DNA from 3 places in the Desemzia sp. FAM 23989 genome. Region 1 is predicted to be linked to each of the others. Evidence: riboswitches for the same ligand, from Rfam matches in the RefSeq annotation. Region 1 holds a riboswitch; each other region holds the start of a gene.
What was found. Region 1 has a riboswitch for thiamine pyrophosphate ahead of thiM (hydroxyethylthiazole kinase). Riboswitches for the same ligand answer to the same signal wherever they lie in the genome.

Region 1 (4,245 bases):
ACATTGAGCATTTATGAAAGCACTTACTTTAAATGGGAAAGTGTTACGACTTTATTAAGGTGTTTTAGGAGATGATTGGTCTGCATTTAGTTTTAGAAATATACTTTTTAAAACTGTCTAGAAAGTGATCTCGTATATTTTGAGTGCGTTTTACTTTAGAGAATTCTATATTTGTTATATGATAATCATGTAAACACTTATAGGAATACAGGAAAAACAAGAAGTGAGAGGAGCACGAATAGTATGAAATTAACAAAATTGATGGACATGGGAACCGATTATGCTCAAGATGCATACGATACAGCGAAAGACTATTTACCTTCCACACACCATATGCACCATATGGCTAAACCAAGTATGAAGACCAAAGCCAAACTTGCTAAAGGGGTTACTAAGGCGATGCCTGCCAAGGTAAAACATATGGAAGTGGCTAAAATGATTGCTCTGCCTTTAGCAGGTGCACTAGTTGCCTTGTTATTTGCGCCTAAGTCTGGGAAAGAATTACGTTCGGATATTAAGGATAAATTTACCGACGTTAAAGATACTGGAATGGAAAAAGGGCAAGAATGGAAAGAAGTAGGAGTAGAAAAAGCACAGGAATGGAAAGAGGTCGGCGAAGAGAAAGCTCAGGACTTAAAAGAAAAATATTCTGACGAAATGGAAGCTCCGCATGGAAACGTTCATGGGACATCAGCAGAACCTAATGAAGATCAAACGATTCCTGCAGATAAGTTGGATGAAACTCTCAACGATTTAGATTATGATTCTGAAAAAGATCTATTAGATGAGAACCAATAAAAATAAACAAAAAGATGGAGTCAAGAAAAATTCTTGACTCCATCTTTTTGTTTATTTTACTTTAATCACGATTTTTCCTCTTGTATGACCTGTTTCACTTTGTTCATGTGCTTTACGTACCCCTTCTTCTGTAAAAGGGTAAGTTTGACTGACTATGGCTTTGATTTTTCCACTGGTAAGTAAATCAGCTAAGGTTTGCAGGCGTTCGCTTGTGGGGGTCATACTGAAAATAATTCCTATCATCCCTAATTTTTTTAATGTAGTTTCATCCGGTTCTTGTACTAAGGAAACTAAGCGCCCGCCTTTTTTTAGAACAGTGAAACTTTTTTCTTGAGTTTTGCCTCCTAAAGGGTCTAGTACGAGATCGACATCACTGACTGCTTTTTCAAAATCCTCTTTGTTGTAATCAATGAAATAGTCCACGCCTAGAGAAGTAAGGAATGCTTTGTTTTTCTCACTGGCTGTCGAAATAACGTAAGCTTTGTAATGTTTAGCAATTTGTATAGCCAATGAGCCTACTCCGCCAGCCCCTGCGTGAATCAAGACTTTTTCATTATCCCTTAATTGTCCTTTATCTATTAAAGCTTCCCAAGCGGTTTGTCCAGCTAATGGAATTGCAGCTGCTTCCACAAAAGAGAGTTTATCAGGGATTTTAATCGTTACTTCGGCGCGAGATCGGGCATATTCAGCGTAAGTTTTGGATGCATTAGCAAATACACGATCACCTGGCTTTACATTCGTGACATTTGTACCAATTTCACTTACGATACCAGCGACATCACCACCAAGCACCATAGGAAGTTTGCCGCCCATTTTACCGGAACGTCTTTTGCAATCAACGGGGTTAATGGAGAAAGCATGAACTTCAATTAATACCTGATCATCTTTGATAGAAGGCTTCTCCATTTCCATCTCTCTTAATTGATCAGCTGACCCAAATTCTTTAATCGCGATAGTTTTCATAAAAAGGTACTCCTCTCTCTGATTGGTTCTCTAGTTATGATTACTTTAACACTGCTATCTTAAGACCACAAATAATGAGGCTTTTATACTTTAAAAGAGAACGATAAGCGGTGTATTAAAGACAGTAAAGTGATTGATTAAATTTATTATCTATAGTAAACTTATAAGTAATTAAATGTTTTGCAGGGGGACATAATCGTGTTGAGAAGGTTAAAACCTGACCCTTTGAACCTGTTAGTTAACACTAACGTAGGGAGCACAATCGTACATATGTATTCTAACGACTATATTCGTACTGAGCTCTCCAATTTTATTTGGGGAGCTTTTTCTTTTGTAAAACGCTTAATTGCGGGGGGACACAGTCGTGTTGAGAAGGTAAAACCTGACCCTTTGAACCTGTTAGTTCATACTGACGTAGGGAGCAAATAGTGAGTTTCTTATACACTTTTTTGGCTTCTGCATATTTGTAGAGCCTTTTTTTGTGCTCACGTTCTATAAAGGAGGATTGAGATCAGCCTATTTGAATAAGCTAGAGAAACCAAGGAAAGGGTGTAATAAATGTTATCAAGAGTCAAACAAACAGCTCCTTTAGTCCATTGTATCACTAATTATGTGGTGGCAAATTTTATGGCTAATGGATTACTTGCTATCGGAGCTTCTCCTATTATGGCGGATGAAGTGAATGAGGTTGCTGATGTCGTGACAGCTGCTCAAGGAGTATTGATCAATATCGGTACCGTAAATGACCGCACTATCCAAACGATGTTGGTAGCTGGAAAAAAAGCAAATGAGTTAGGAGTTCCTGTTGTACTGGATCCTGTAGGAATCGGTATTTCAAGCTATCGAAAACAAGTGGTGCAACAACTTTTAAAAAGAATGCAGGTTGATTTGATCCGCTGCAATGCAGGAGAACTAGCCGCAATTGCAGGTAAAGAATGGCATCAAAAAGGAGTGGACAGCGGCATAGGGGCGATGCCTGTTTCCAAAGTAGCGCGAGAAATTGCCTTGAAGTATCGCTGTCAAGTCATCGTCACAGGAGAAACCGATTATTTAACGGATGGTCAAGAAGAGCGATACGTGTCTGGAGGCAACGAAATTGCTACACGTATTACAGGTATGGGGTGTTTATTAAGCGCTGTTTGTACAGCTTCGCTTGCGAGTGGAAAAGAAGCCTCATTCAATCAATTAGCTACCACTCTACAAGCGTATAAACAAGCTGCTGAACAGAGTGGAAATGAAGTGGGGACATTCGCTGTACAATTTATGAATGCTCTGCAAAAGATAGCGGAGGCAGGACAATGATTGCATTAACGATTGCAGGATCAGATTCAGGCGGGGGAGCTGGGATTCAAGCAGATCTAAAAACATTTCAAGAGTTAGGGGTATTTGGGACCACAGCCATTACAGCATTAACAGATCAAAATACACTGGGTGTACATGATATTTATGAAGTACCGCCATATTTTGTGCAACAACAGATCCAAACTGTACTAGATGATTTTTCAGTAAAAGCTATCAAAACGGGGATGTTGTTTTCAGTTGAAATAATTGATGGGGTAGCTGAAATCCTAAAAAAACAAAATATACCGCTTATCGTTGATCCGGTGATGATTGCAAAAGGCGGAGCAAAGCTATTGCAAGAATCAGCAGCAAAAACTTTAATAGAAAAGCTGTTTCCCTATACCACCATTTGCACCCCAAACATCCCAGAAGCAGAAGTGCTGACAGGTATTCGTATTAAAAATACGAAAGATATAGAAAAAGCAGCACAACAACTGTTGCGAATGGGTATTCAATGTGTTGTCATCAAAGGTGGACATTTAGAAGAAGAACAGGCAATTGATAGAGTATACACTTGCGAGCAGTCTTTTCAATTGACCACCAATCGTGTGAAAACAAAAGATACACATGGGACAGGCTGTACATTTTCTGCTGCTTTAACAGCCAATATAGCGAAAGGACTATCCATGCAAGAAGCGATCGTTGAAGCGAAAAAATTTATTCAACTAGCTGTTTCTACACCGCTTTATATTGGTCACGGTCATGGGCCGACGAACCACTTTGCTTACAAATGCAACCAAGGAATATGTGAGGTAGAAGTAAATGGATAGAAGTATTTTAACTATTTATTTTGTCATGGGTACAGTGAATTGCAAAAAAGACCCATTGAAAACACTCGAAGAAGCTTTGCAGGCAGGGATAACCTGTTTTCAGTTACGCGAGAAAGGAAAAGGAGCGTTGACTGGTTCAGCCTATGTAGATTTTGCCAAAGCATGTCAAAGATTGTGTGCAATGTACCAAGTACCTTTTATTGTCAATGACGATGTTGAGCTTGCTATACAATTAAATGCTGATGGTATACACGTGGGACAAGATGATTTAGCCTTGACAGCCTTTCGGAAGAGAGTAAAAGGAAACCTTGTAGGTGTTTCAGTCCATAATGTTGAAGAAATGGAACAGGCTATAGTTAATGGAGCAGATTAC
Region 2 (4,245 bases), on a different contig from region 1:
AAGCGATGAATTGATCGTTTCTGTAAAAGAGATTGAAAAATACGAAGACCAAGAAATCGTTGTACTTGAAACAGGAAGCACCGGCGAACCGATCCAAACCTTACAACGTATGGCAAAAGGCAAGCATCCGCAAGTGAATATCAAAGAAGGCGATCTAGTTTATATCGTGACTAGCCCTTCAAATGAAATGGAAGTTACAGTAGCCACTACTGAAAATATGGTTTACCGTGCTGGTGGAGAAGTAAAACAAATCACCGATAATCTGAAAGCTTCTGGACATGCTACACCGAACGATCTGAAGTTGATGATCAACTTGATCCAACCGAAGTACTTCATTCCTGTAACTGGAGAGTACCGTATGTTGGCAGCTCATGCTGACTTAGCTCATGAAGTAGGGATCTCATATAAAAATATCATTATTCCTGGCAAAGGGGATATCATGGAATATTCTCACAACCGCTTGACGATGTCTGGCCAAGTAGAATCTGGGAATACTATGGTAGACGGTATTGGAATCGGGGATATCGGAAATATTGTCTTGCGTGACCGTAAGCTATTGTCTCAAGATGGGATTCTGATCGCTGTGGTGACAATTAATCGTAAAACAAAAGAAATTACGTCTGGTCCACAAGTCATGACTCGTGGTTTTGTATACGTCAAAGAAAATACGCAATTGATTGAACAAAGCAGCGAAATGGTCCAAAAAGTCGTTGAAGAGAACTTACAGCAAAATGAATTTGAATGGGGAGCTTTGAAGCAAGACATCAGAGACTCATTAAGCAAATTCTTGTTCGATAAGACACGCAGAAGACCGGTTATCTTACCGATCATTATGGAAGTCAGCAATTCAAAACGCAGAAGATAAATTAAGGCATAGGCTAGGACATTTGTCCTAGCCTTATTTAAAACCCTTAATGGGTCGTTCAAAAAGTTTAGAGAGGACAAAATATGAAAACAGACCTTCAAAAAGAGATTTTAAAGCAGACAGAACAGTTTGTCTTTCAGTTATTGAAGAAAGACGCTTCCGGACATGATTGGTGGCATATTCATCGTGTACGTAATCTAGCCTTGCAAATGGCAGCTGAAGAACCCGGGGAAGTAGATGCTTTTATTTGTGAGATGGCTGCATTGCTGCATGATGTCCCAGATGAAAAATTAAATGAGACACCTGAAGCAGGAGAAAAAAAATTAACCGATTGGTTGAATCAGCTATCTTTAACCCACGCCGAAAAAGAGTCTCTTTTATTTATTGTGCTGAACTTGTCCTATAAAGGTGGAACCAATAAAATAGAGATGACTTCTATAGAGGGAAAACTCGTGCAAGATGCAGATCGGTTAGATGCCATTGGAGCAATCGGTATTGCCAGAACAATGGCTTATTCGGGTTCCCGTGGTCGGTTGATTCATGATCCTTCTAAAATGCCGAGAGAAGGGGTATCTTACGAAGAGTATCGATCTGGAGAAGATACAGCGATCATGCATTTTTATGAAAAATTATTAAAGTTGAAAGACACGATGAATACTCAAACAGGAAGATCTTTTGCTGAAAACAGACACCAGTTTATGGAACAGTTTTTGCAAGAATTTTATTTGGAGTGGGATGGGTTGAAGTAATCAGAGTATTGCAAATCAGAGAAATTAAGAACGTTTCAAGAGACATTTATTAGTCCTGTCTGTTATTCTTATACTGAAAAAGAATAATGAAAAAGGCAAGGTGAAGGGCTATGGAAAAGATAATTCTAAGAGAAGCGGTTATAGAAGATGCTCCAAAATTAGAAAATTATGCCATTGATTCAAATTCTTATATTGTTAAGCCAATGGATGCTTTAACCGAGAGTATGCATGAAACTGAAAAACACCCGATTTTGATTTTAAAGGGGCAGGAATTGATTGGTTTTTTTATCCTTCAACTTGGAGTAGGGGTGTCCACTTTTACAGACAATCCAAAAGCAATTCTATTTAGAGCACATTCGATTGATTTGAATTATCAAGGAGAAGGATATGCTAAAAAGTCTTTAGAACTGCTGCCCGACTATGTGCGCTATCATTATCCCATGATCAACGAAATTGTGTTGTCTGTCTCTATAGACAATATCAGCAGTCAAATGCTGTATATTCAATCAGGTTTTTCAAATACTCAACAACGGATCAACATAGGGGACAGTATAGAATTTGTATTAGCTAAAAAGTTAGACTAATCAAATCGTTTCAACCCGGAGAGCAGTATTGACAAGGGTTGAAATATTCGGTATAGTGAATAGGTAAAAACTGAATGAACGTCCATCACAAAGGGGTGCTTTTTTAAGCTGAGATTGAATCGATGATTCTGACCCTTCGAACCTGTTCGTTAGCACGAGCGTAGGAATTGTGACAGAGCACAAAAGTATGTAGTCTAATTACTCAAGTGATCTCCTCCTTTGTTGTTTGGCATTGTTCAAATTATAAAGGAGGTTTTTTTATGCGCAACAAAAAGTTTGGTGTGTGGATAGAAGGGACGATTATAGCTGCTTTAGCCATTGTATTATCGCTTATCCCAACAAATATCGGTCCGTCTTTTACAGTTTCATTAGGGATGGTGCCTCTCACGCTTTATGCGTTTAGGAGAGGTTTTGTTCCAGCAGTTTATGCTGGTTTTTTATGGGGGATCTTGCATTTTGTAATTGGTAATGCCTATATTCTAAGTCCTTTACAAGGATTTATTGAATATTTTATTGCCTTTGCCTTTGCAGGTTTCGGAGGATTATTTGCTGCTAAAATCCATTCGCTCAGTCAAACCGATCAGACGGTTAAATTGAATCTGTATATTGTTCTGGGAACATTTTCCGGTACGATGGCACGGTTCTTCTGGCATTTTGTAGCAGGTTATTATTTCTGGGGCAGCTACGCACCAGAAGGGATGAGTGCTTTATTGTATTCTTTCGTGACACAGATTTTGAGTGGAGTAATCACAGCGGTCGTAGTCAGCATCTTACTGATAGCGATCAAAAAAACAGCCCCACAATTATTTTCATCCGCAACACTTTAATACAAGATCAAAGGACGGGATATTACTATCTCGTCTTTTTTTGAAGCTAAAAAGGGTTGTCGGTCAAAATTATGATTGACTTTTTTTTCGACTAGTACATACTAAATAAGTAATGTTATCCTTTTTAGGAGACTGCATCAACCAACCCATAAGGAAGTGAAGCACATATGACAAAAAATAAAAGTGAAAGAAAGAAATCCCAGTGGAGTACCGTGATTCTTGTAATGGGAGGTTCAGCAATTGTCGGTTTAACAATTGGCTTTGTTGCAGGAGTATTTTTGGAAACTGATGCAATTGAATTAAATTTAAGTCTGTTGTTTATTGGGTTCATAGCTTTTTTTATCAGTTATTTGATACATATTTTACTTCATGAAATGGGTCATTTGGTATTTGGGTTGATGACCGGCTATGCTTATGTTTCTTTCCGAATAGGTTCCTTGACATTTGTCAAAGAAGAAGGAAGTATCCAACAAAAACGAATGAACTTACCTGGTACAGGAGGGCAATGTTTGATGTCCCCTCCTGCATATAACGAGGGTGATTTTCCATTTGTGTTATATAATTTAGGCGGAGTTTTAGTGAATGCAGTGCTTTCTATCGCACTATTTGGGCTAATCTTTAACGGTGTATTTTTTTCACCTGTCTTGACGATAATTTGGAGTGCTTTTGCATTGGCAGGTTTGTTTACAGCAGCAACCAATGGAATTCCGATGAAAATGGGAGGCATACCAAATGATGGCTACAATTTGTATTTGTTGTTAAAAAATCAGAAAAATAAATACGCTTTTTACACCCAACTCAAAATAAATGCTTTGATGACACAAGGAAAACGAGTGAAAGATATTCCGCTAACAACTCTTCAATTAGAAGGAGAAAAAGACTATTCCAATCCTTTAAAAGTCGCCATGTATTTATTGGAATATAACTGGTATATAGATCAGTTGAAATTTGAAGAAGCGAGACTATGCTTAACAGCTTTTGATCCGTATATAGAAGAAATGTCAGTGTTATATAAGAATGAATTAACTTGTGAACGCTTGTTTTTAGAGTTGATTCAAGATGCTGACCCGTTCATAGTGAAGAAATTTTATACCAATGAATTACAGAAATACATTAAAATGACGACTTATTTGCCGAATAAGAAACGGTTAATGATGGCTTATGAAGCTTTCCATCAACGAAATTACTCTAAAGCTATAGAATATTATAATGAATTGCAG
Region 3 (4,245 bases), on a different contig from region 1:
TTATTCCTTTAATTCTGATTTAGGAAGCAAACACTTGTGAAAGAACTAGATTTGTATAAAAATGGCTTTCCAGAATCGCGGTAATTAAATTAATTGCTATAATTAAGCTTAGATATCTAAAGAATCCACCGTTTTTCTTCATTTCTTTGGTATAATGATTAAGATGATTTTTTATGAGAAGAGTAAGGTAAATAGAGTCAACTCGTAAAAGAAAAAGTATGCCGAAAAGAATACATAGGCTTACAGCAGAAAAGCCTGTGTATTTCTTTTTGTGTATTGCAGTAAATAGTTACACGGGGTGGTTTGTTGTAAGAGAGTAAGGAAAAGTATTTGTTATTAAGAAAATTATTTAGTTAAAAAAAGAAAAGAGGACATAGAATTGAACGAAAAAATATACGATAAGAACAGCATCAAAAAAATCAAAGGGTTAATGATTGGTCTTTTAGTCATTATCTTATTGGTAGGTGGATTTTTAGTGTTTTTTGAAAAAATCGAAAATGGTTATGTAGGGGTTCGTTATTCAATGAACGGCGGAGTGAGAGATCAAACGCTAAGCCAAGGGGTTAAATTTGTCGGATTGGATAAAGTAACTCAGTATCCTATTCGCTTACAGACGGTTAAAGCAGAGAAGTTGAATTTGGCTACGGAAGATGGAAAAGCTACCCATGTATCGATTACATATGCTTACAAAGTCGATTCGAAAAAAGTTTCCGATGTGTTTAAAGAATTTGGGAGCATCAGCGTAGAAGATATTGAAGCTAACTGGTTGAAGGCACAATTGCTGAAATCATCGCGTAGTGTCGTTGCTAGATATAGCTTGTTGGATGTAACGGGATCAAAATCAACAGAAGTTCAGCAATCGATTTTAGAAGATTTCACTAAAGCAGTTGAACCTAAAGGATTCTTGGTAGAAGACGTTGCTTTTGGAGTTCCAGATGTTGATGCGGAAACGCAAAAATCCATTGATGAGATCATCAAAGCGGGTCAAGAAAAAGAAAAAGCTCTCTTGGAAGCCGATACAGCCAAAACAAAAGCAGACAGTTTAGCTTACCAAAAAGTAAAAGCAGCAGAAGCAGAGGCGGAAGCCAATAAAAAATTATCTGAATCCATTTCTGAAGAATTGATCAAGTTAAAAGAAGTAGAAGCACGTTTAGAACATGGTTGGGTTGAAGTACAAACGGGTCAGGCAATTGTTGATACTAACGAGTAGGTGATAAAAATGATTTTCTTCTTAGGTAAACTTATTTTTGCAGCGATAGTGGTCATTTTAATAGGAAACTTATTGTCTTTGCTGTTTAAAAAAGATCCTAAACAGGAAGATGATGATTTGAATTTTTAAGGACTTGTTGCAAAAAGGGAAAAGGGATTCTTGTTTCACAACACAAGCTCTCTTTTTTTCCTTTCTTTTTTCTGCCACAGCTTTTATTACTTTATATTTCTTATCTTCATTCATCGTTAGTATTATCCTTTTCATGATTTTATTTTATCATTTTGGGACATTTTATGCTTCGACCTACTTAGGACATTATCACGTTCGAACGATAAATTCTAAAATAATAAAAATGTTTAGCTTGCCATCGATTTTCTTTTCAAGTATACTGAATTAACAAAATTAAATAGTTATTTAATCCGGAGAGCCTTTTAAAGGAGGCTGAGAGTGCTAGAAGCAGATTCGTGAACCTGATCAACTTTATTGTTGCGTAGGAAGATTATAATTTTTACTATACTCTTTTTCTGGATTATTAACTGGAAAAGGAGTTTTTATTTTGTCAAAAAAAGAATATGTCTCATACGGCAGTTGCGCAGTAGGTGTTCCTGGTTCAAAAGAAGGAATTGCGGGAATTAGATTCAACTTAGCCCCGATGTCTGATAACTTTGTCGACATTATCCTCTCTTCACTTGAAAATGTAGACACTTCTATGGTGTGGAGTGAAACTGATCCCACTTCAACGGTTTACCGTGGTAGAGAATCGGCTGTATTTGACGGCGTTCGAGCGGTATTTTCTCAAGCATATCATGATGATGTACATATGAGTCTTCATATGACTATCTCGAAAGGTTGCCCGGGAGATCACGATGCAGACTACACACTTGATTATGATGATAGACGTATCAATGACCGCAACAGCCGCAAAAGATCCTTCCCAGTTGTTGGTAAATTTTCGCTGTATCCAATGGGCACTGATAACTATATGTCACTTATTGAAGAAGTGGTTAACAATGGGATTGACCGAGGTGTTTATGCTGGAAGTGGCCATTACACGACTTACTTAAAAGGTGAAGTACATGATGTCTTTGATTATTTAGAATATGTCGCAGAAAGAACAGGCAAAGATGTTAGCCATTATATTATAGAAGCCTCTTTACTCTGTAACTTACCTGAGGGGGAATCATTATGAATAAAGAGCCATTGAAATTAAGAGACTTTATTTTTATGGGATTAATCTCTGTCGCATTTGGAATTGTTTATTTAATTGCATTGTATTTAGGAGCTGCTCTAACAACTGCTCTCACTCCAGCAGGTATTGGTATTTTAGGATATGAACCTTTTTACGGGATATGGTTTATGGCACCTGTTGTTGCTCTTTACGTTCTTAGACGGCCAAGCGTGGGTATTATTACTGAAATATTTGCTGCTGTTATAGAAGTTGTTTTGGGAAATGTTTTTGGTCCCATTGTTATAGTCAGTGCCTTTATTCAAGGTTTAGGTGTTGAATTGCCTTATATGTTTACGAAATACCGTCGCTATAATATGAGAAATTCAATGGTAGGTGCCGTTTTGGCTACCATTTTCAGTTTTATCTGGACTGCATTCAGAAACGATTATGCTTCACTTGAAATTTCTATCGTTATCGCTATCTTTGTTATTCGTTTAGTAAGTTCACTTATTTTTACTGGGTTTATTGCGCATAAAATTTGTATTGCTTTGGACAATACGGGGCTATTGAAATCTTATGGTGTCAGTCATGAAAAAGGGAAATAATCATGGACTTGTTGTTGAGCAATTAGAATTCAATCTAGAAGATAGCGTACACTTTTTGGATATAAGTTTTTCAATCAATCCTGGAGAAATTGTGCTTCTAGCGGGTGCAAGCGGATCAGGAAAAAGTACACTAGCAGGTGTTCTAACAGGATATTATCCTGAAAGTGGCGGCACATTAAAATCCGGCACAATTTCTGTTTCTGGACAAGACCTATTATCTATGGACAATCAGGAATCTATGAGGTATATATCTGCATCATTTCAGAATGCCCGACTAGCATTTGCTATGGAAAATCTCTATCAAGAATTAATTTTTTGCTTAGAGAACAAAGGTTTTGATCCTTCATTAATGGATGAAATGGTTAAAGAACACGCAAAGAAAACAGGTGTTACCGAATTGCTTGAACGTTCTTTTGATGCCATGTCTGGTGGAGAATTACAGCGATCAAACTTTTCATGTTTGGAAATCATTGATCCACTCGTCTATATATTAGATGAACCATTTTCTAACTTGGATGATCAAAAAGCAAACGAACTTCAAGAAACAATTTTAGAACTAAAAAAACAAAATAAAATCATTCTAGTCATCGATCACCGTCTTGATAGGTGGCAATTCGTTGACCGAATGATGGTATTAAGTCGAGTGGGGCAACTTCTAGAGACAAATATCTCACTTAATCCACTTTCTACTAACGATCAACTCCTACTTGAACAAGAAGGGTTATTATCAGAACTAGAAAAACCTCTGCAACGAGCAGAAGTATCAAATAACTTGGAGCCTATTTTTCAAATCGAAAATATAACGATTAAACTAGGAGAATATAAAACAAAGTGGCTGAAAAAAATGTGGCATCCTTACCGCATTTTAGTAAAAAACTGCAACATGAAGATTTATCCAGGAGAATTAATTGCATTACAAGGAAAAAGTGGATCCGGTAAATCAACTATTTTTCAGACGATTCTGGGGGAATATCCTTTTGACGGGACTATGCATATGAAAGATTTAAAGTTTGATTCTAAGAATAGGAAAGATTGGCTTTCTCAAATTGGAGTTGTTTTTCAAGATCCTTCTCTTCAATTTTTAACAACTTCATGTTTTGACGAATTGAATATTGGAGTGCAAGCTGTTTATCCTGAAAAGACTGAAGAAGAAACTACAAAATTAATCACTAATCTCTTGAAGCGACATAACTTAGAAGATCAAGCTTCTACTTCACCATGGCTTTTAAGTCAGGGTCAACAACGCCGATTAGCAGTACTTT

Region 2: linked by a shared signal. The riboswitch ahead of thiT (energy-coupled thiamine transporter ThiT) and the one ahead of thiM (hydroxyethylthiazole kinase) in region 1 are both predicted to bind thiamine pyrophosphate.
Region 3: linked by a shared signal. The riboswitch ahead of ACEN36_RS10635 (YkoF family thiamine/hydroxymethylpyrimidine-binding protein) and the one ahead of thiM (hydroxyethylthiazole kinase) in region 1 are both predicted to bind thiamine pyrophosphate.

What each region holds. Positions count from the first base shown of each region.
Region 1 covers NZ_JBGQQT010000002.1:796-5,040, forward strand. Annotated here, with positions in the region: gene ACEN36_RS01545 (YtxH domain-containing protein) at 244-798, shown strand; gene ACEN36_RS01550 (NADP-dependent oxidoreductase) at 850-1,761, opposite strand; TPP riboswitch at 1,936-2,034, shown strand; TPP riboswitch at 2,102-2,199, shown strand; gene thiM (hydroxyethylthiazole kinase) at 2,320-3,063, shown strand; gene thiD (bifunctional hydroxymethylpyrimidine kinase/phosphomethylpyrimidine kinase) at 3,060-3,872, shown strand; gene thiE (thiamine phosphate synthase) at 3,865-4,245, shown strand, end outside.
Region 2 covers NZ_JBGQQT010000001.1:282,949-287,193, forward strand. Annotated here, with positions in the region: gene ACEN36_RS01280 (ribonuclease J) at 1-865, shown strand, start outside; gene ACEN36_RS01285 (HD domain-containing protein) at 949-1,614, shown strand; gene ACEN36_RS01290 (GNAT family N-acetyltransferase) at 1,725-2,198, shown strand; TPP riboswitch at 2,280-2,382, shown strand; gene thiT (energy-coupled thiamine transporter ThiT) at 2,459-3,025, shown strand; gene ACEN36_RS01300 (hypothetical protein) at 3,193-4,245, shown strand, end outside.
Region 3 covers NZ_JBGQQT010000020.1:30,087-34,331, reverse strand. Annotated here, with positions in the region: gene ACEN36_RS10650 (SPFH domain-containing protein) at 431-1,210, shown strand; gene ACEN36_RS10645 (hypothetical protein) at 1,280-1,453, opposite strand; TPP riboswitch at 1,621-1,724, shown strand; gene ACEN36_RS10640 (hypothetical protein) at 1,691-1,885, opposite strand; gene ACEN36_RS10635 (YkoF family thiamine/hydroxymethylpyrimidine-binding protein) at 1,863-2,399, shown strand; gene ACEN36_RS10630 (ECF transporter S component) at 2,396-2,983, shown strand; gene ACEN36_RS10625 (ABC transporter ATP-binding protein) at 2,967-4,245, shown strand, end outside.